DNA from 2 places in the Cupriavidus cauae genome. Region 1 is predicted to be linked to the other one. Evidence: predicted binding sites of a transcription regulator. Region 1 holds the regulator's gene; the other holds the start of a gene.
What was found. The regulator NrdR, encoded in region 1, represses ribonucleotide reductase genes. The targets are predictions, from matches to a motif close to CACNANATNTNGTG.

Region 1 (2,448 bases):
CCCCGCGCGCCCTACCGTCGTTCCGTTCCCGTATCCTTCGGTCAATCCGCCGTCATTGCACGGTTTTCACCGATCCTTCTACAGACGAGTTTTCGCCATGTTCGAACGCAGCCGCTACACGATCGACCAGATCGATCCCGAACTCTGGTCCGCCATCCAGCAGGAAAATCAGCGCCAGGAAGACCATATCGAGCTGATCGCCTCCGAGAACTACACCTCGCCGGCCGTGATGGCCGCGCAGGGCTCGCAGCTGACCAACAAGTACGCCGAGGGCTATCCCGGCAAGCGCTACTACGGCGGCTGCGAATACGTCGACGTCGTCGAGCAGCTCGCGATCGACCGCGTCAAGCAACTGTTCGGCGCCGAGGCCGCCAACGTGCAGCCGAACTCGGGCTCGCAGGCCAACCAGGGCGTGTTCTTCGCCGTGCTCAAGCCGGGCGACACCATCATGGGCATGAGCCTGGCCGAAGGCGGCCACCTGACCCACGGCATGGCGCTGAACATGAGCGGCAAGTGGTTCAACGTGGTCAGCTACGGCCTGAACGCCGACGAGGACATCGACTACGGCGCGCTGGAAAAGCTGGCCCAGGAGAAGAAGCCGAAGCTGATCATCGCCGGCGCGTCGGCCTTCTCGCTGCGCATCGACTTCGAGCGCATCGCCGCCGTGGCCAAGTCGGTCGGCGCCTATTTCATGGTCGACATGGCGCACTACGCCGGCCTGATCGCCGCGGGCGTCTACCCGAACCCGGTGCCGCACGCGGACTTCGTCACCACCACCACGCACAAGAGCCTGCGCGGCCCGCGCGGCGGCGTGATCCTGATGAAGGCCGAGCATGAGAAGGCCATCAACTCGGCGATCTTCCCCGGCATCCAGGGCGGCCCGCTGATGCACGTGATCGCCGGCAAGGCGGTCGCCTTCAAGGAAGCGCTGTCGCCGGAGTTCAAGGCCTATCAGCAGCAGGTCGTCAGGAACGCCCAGGCGCTGGCCGAGACGCTGATCGCGCGCGGCCTGCGCATCGTCTCGGGCCGCACCGAGAGCCACGTGATGCTGGTCGACCTGCGCGCCAAGCAGATCACCGGCAAGGAAGCCGAGAAGATCCTGGGCGACGCGCATATCACGGTCAACAAGAACGCGATCCCCAACGATCCGGAAAAGCCCTTTGTCACCTCGGGCATCCGCCTGGGTTCGCCGGCGATGACCACGCGCGGCTTCAAGGAAGAGGAAGCCCGCCAGGTCGCCAACCTGATCGCCGACGTGCTGGACAACCCGCACGATGCCGACAACATCGCGCGCGTGCGCGAGCAGGTTGCGGCGCTGACCAAGCGCTTCCCGGTCTACGGCTGATCGGCCGTCGCCGCGCGCGGCCGCTTCGGCGGGCGGCGCGCGGCCGCTCAACCTCCGCCTCCAGGTGGTCCGATGAAATGTCCCTTCTGCGGTCACTCCAATACCCAGGTGCTCGACACCCGCATGTCCGAGGAAGGCGATACCGTGCGCCGGCGCCGCCGTTGCGAGGCCTGCGATCGGCGCTTCACCACCTATGAGCGGATCGAGCTGTTCTTTCCGGCCATCGTCAAGAAGAACGGCAGCCGCGTCGATTACGCGCGCAGCAAGCTGAAGGATTCGATGCGGCTGGCCCTGCGCAAGCGGCCGGTCTCGGCAGAGGCCATCGACGAGGCGATCGCGCGCATCGAGGAAAAGCTGCTGGCGCTGGGACAGAAGGAAATCCCGAGCAGCCAGGTCGGCGAACTGGTGATGCGCGAGCTGCGCAAGCTCGACAAGATCGCCTATATCCGTTTCGCTTCGGTGTACCGCAGCTTCGAGGACGTGTCGGAGTTCTCGGACGTGCTGGCCGAAGTCAGCTCGACCAACGGCAAGCGCTGAGGCGTTGCCTCGCGGCGGCGTGAGGGTGTTGCGGTTAGTCGGTGTTTGTCGATGCTTGTTGCGGTTGCCGCCGTTGCCGACGGTGTCGCCCGCTGTTGCAATCCTTGTCGAATCCTCCACGGTTCGAAACCTTATCCCCGCTCGCTGACGATTAATCTGGTCCCCGCTTGTCACGCACAGGACCAGAGCGATGGTTGCGATCCCTTGGGCGGCTTCGGCGTTGCCGACCGCTTCAGCGTTGTCGGCGGCTTCCGCGTTATCGAGCGCTTCGGCGTTTTCGACGGCTTCGGCGTTGTCCGCCGCTTCCGAGTTATCGACGGCTTCGGCGTTGTCCGCCGTTTCCCGGCTATCGACCGCTTCGGCGCCTTCCGGCACCTCAACTGCCGGCGCCCTTCCATGGCGCGCCGATTGCCGCCCCCCTTCTTGCCCTCGTTTGACTGACCGCCGGCGCTTGCGCCACCGCGGCTACCTGCTGCTCGAAGCGCTGGTCGCGCTCGCCGTGCTCGGCATCGGCCTGCTGCCGCTGGCCGGGCTCGCCCCGACGGCGCTGCAATGGTGGCGCGAGC
Region 2 (2,448 bases), 1.3 Mb from region 1:
CAGCGCCGCGCCCAGGCGCGCCAGGTCGAAGGTCGCCAGCTTCTCGTCGAGCAGCTCGGCCTCGATGCCGCGGGCGATGAACTTCGGGAAGTACTCGGCGTAGCGGCTGCCCATCTCGGCCTGGGTCACTTCCTCGCCGAGGATTTCCTTGCGGATCGTGTGCAGCAGGATGCGGGCCGTGACCTGGCTGTAGGCCGGGTCCTTCTCGATCAGCGTGCGGGCGGCGAGGATGGCCGAGTCGTAGACCTGGCTCATCGGCACGCCGTCGTACAGGTTCTTGACCGTTTCCTTCAGGATCGGCTCGGCCTCGACGCCGCCGCCCAGGCCGGCGCAGGCGGTGTCGATCAGCGCGTGCAGCGCGACCAGGTCCAGCGGCCGGGTGACGCCGCCATCGGTCACGTTGAAGCTGACGCCGCCCTGCACGCGGGCGACGGCCTGCGCGTTGGCGTGGCTGCGCTCCTGGTTGCGCTTCTCGCGGTAGAGCACGTAGGCGCGCGCGACCTCATGCTCGCCCGAGCGCATCAGCGCCAGCTCGACATGGTCCTGCACGTCCTCGATGTGGAAGGTGCCGCCGTTCGGACGGCTGCGCAGCAGCGCGCGCACCACGTTCTGGGTCAGCTGCTCGACCAGCTCGCGCACGCGCGCCGAGGCGGCGCCCTGCCCGCCATTGACGGCGAGGAAGGCCTTGGTCATCGCCACCGAGATCTTGCTCGGCTCGAAAGCGACCACCGCGCCGTTGCGGCGGATGATCTTGTAATCCTGGTAGTTGCCAGCGGCGTTGTCAGCGGCGGGGCTCGGCTGCGCCACGGCGGCGGAACCGGCCTTGCCGGCGAATTCTTGTTGGGCCGTCTGCATGAAGCACTCCTGTTTTTTTTGACCAGTGTTATCAACGACAAAGAGCCCCTGGAAAATGCGCAAAAAGAGACATCCCGTGCGCGGCGATGCCGTGCCGGATTACTGCCTTGCTGCATTCCCGTGGAGGGCTCTTGTGACGTGCCGACCCTGTGGCGCGCCGGTGCATGCGCTGGCGGCCGGCTGGAAACGCTTGACGCGCGTGGCGCGAAGGCAACCTGCCGAGCCCGTGGCGAACGCTGCACGCCTAGGTCGGCTCCCCGAAAGCACCACTAGATATAGTGGTCATAACGAAAAGCTGGACTAAGTATAGTGAAATGAATCGCGTTGACCAGTCTTGACAAGCGCTTCGGCAGGCCGCTCCGGCGCCACGCCGGACCCCCACCTCCCCGCCAGACCAAGCGGCTCAAGGCTTGCGGCCGTTTTGTCGGTTGCCGCACCGACGAAAGAATTTTTTTCGATGAGCGCCGCGCTTTCGATAGCCCCGCCAAGATCCCGACCGGTAGCCCGCGATAGCCCCGCACCGGCAGGGGTTTTCGGCTAGGCCGCCGCCCCGCCGCGGCGGTACGGCAGCATCGCCGGCGCCAGTCCGGCGCCTCGCGCAAAGCGCGGCCAGTCAAAGCAGGGGCCGGGGTCGGTCTTGCGTCCGGGGGCGATATCGCTGTGGCCGGCCACGGCTCCGATCGGATAGGCGCGCAGCAGCAGCCGGGTCAGCGCCGTGGCGGTGTCGTACTGGGCCGGTTCGAAGGGCAGCGTGTCGCAGCCTTCCAGTTCGATACCGATCGAGAAGTCGTTGCAGCGCTCGCGGCCGAAGAAGGCCGACTGGCCGGCATGCCAGGCGCGGTCCTGGCACGAGACGAACTGCACCAGCTCGCCGCTGCGCCGCACCAGGAAATGCGCCGACACGCGGACCGCGTGGATGGTGGCGAAGAAAGGATGGCGAGCCGGGTCGAGCCGGTTCAGGAACAGCGCCTCGATATCGTCGCTGCCGAACTCGCCGGGCGGCAGGCTGATGTTGTGCACCACCAGCAGGTCGACCGGCATGCCGGGCGGACGCGGATCGAAGTTGGGCGACGGCACCCGGCGCGCGCCCTCGACCCAGCCCGCGCCGTCGAGCCGCAGCCGGGACGGAAGCGGCGCCGTCATGCGGGACCGCCGCGGTCGCCGCGGTTGCCACCGCGGTTGTCACCGTTATCGCCGCCCTCGTCGCCAAAACGGTCCCGGGATTCGGGCAGATGTGCGGCACGGCAGTAATGCAGGCCCTGGTAGGCGATCGCCTCGCTGCGCGGCAGATGCACGCCGCAATGGGCGCACGGCACCATCGGCTCCTGCGCGCGGCCGTCGGTGCCCTGCCGCGGCACGCCGGCATCGACCGGAGGGGGTTCCGCCCGGCGCGCGCGCACGCGGCTGCCGAGCCACCAGAAAATGGCCAGCAGGATCGCCAGCAACAGGAACAGACGTGCCATCGACGATGCCTTGCTTCAGAGGCGATGCAGAATCACTTCGATCACGAAGCGGCTGCCGACATAGGCCAGCAGCAGGATGCAGAACGAGGCGATGACCCAGCGCAGCGCCACGCGGCCGCGCCAGCCGTAG

Region 2: KZ686_RS01180 (ribonucleoside-diphosphate reductase subunit alpha) is a predicted target of NrdR. The motif match lies at 1,123-1,136, and genes of this name have one in related genera.

Annotation. Positions count from the first base shown of each region.
Region 1 is NZ_CP080293.1:1,591,491-1,593,938, reverse strand. It holds gene glyA (serine hydroxymethyltransferase) at 98-1,345, shown strand; gene nrdR (transcriptional regulator NrdR) at 1,418-1,882, shown strand; gene KZ686_RS07110 (hypothetical protein) at 2,087-2,323, shown strand; gene KZ686_RS07105 (prepilin-type N-terminal cleavage/methylation domain-containing protein) at 2,334-2,448, shown strand, end outside.
Region 2 is NZ_CP080293.1:263,652-266,099, forward strand. It holds gene KZ686_RS01180 (ribonucleoside-diphosphate reductase subunit alpha) at 1-855, opposite strand, end outside; gene ampD (1,6-anhydro-N-acetylmuramyl-L-alanine amidase AmpD) at 1,393-1,998, opposite strand; gene KZ686_RS01190 (PP0621 family protein) at 1,995-2,318, opposite strand; gene KZ686_RS01195 (cytochrome C assembly family protein) at 2,334-2,448, opposite strand, start outside.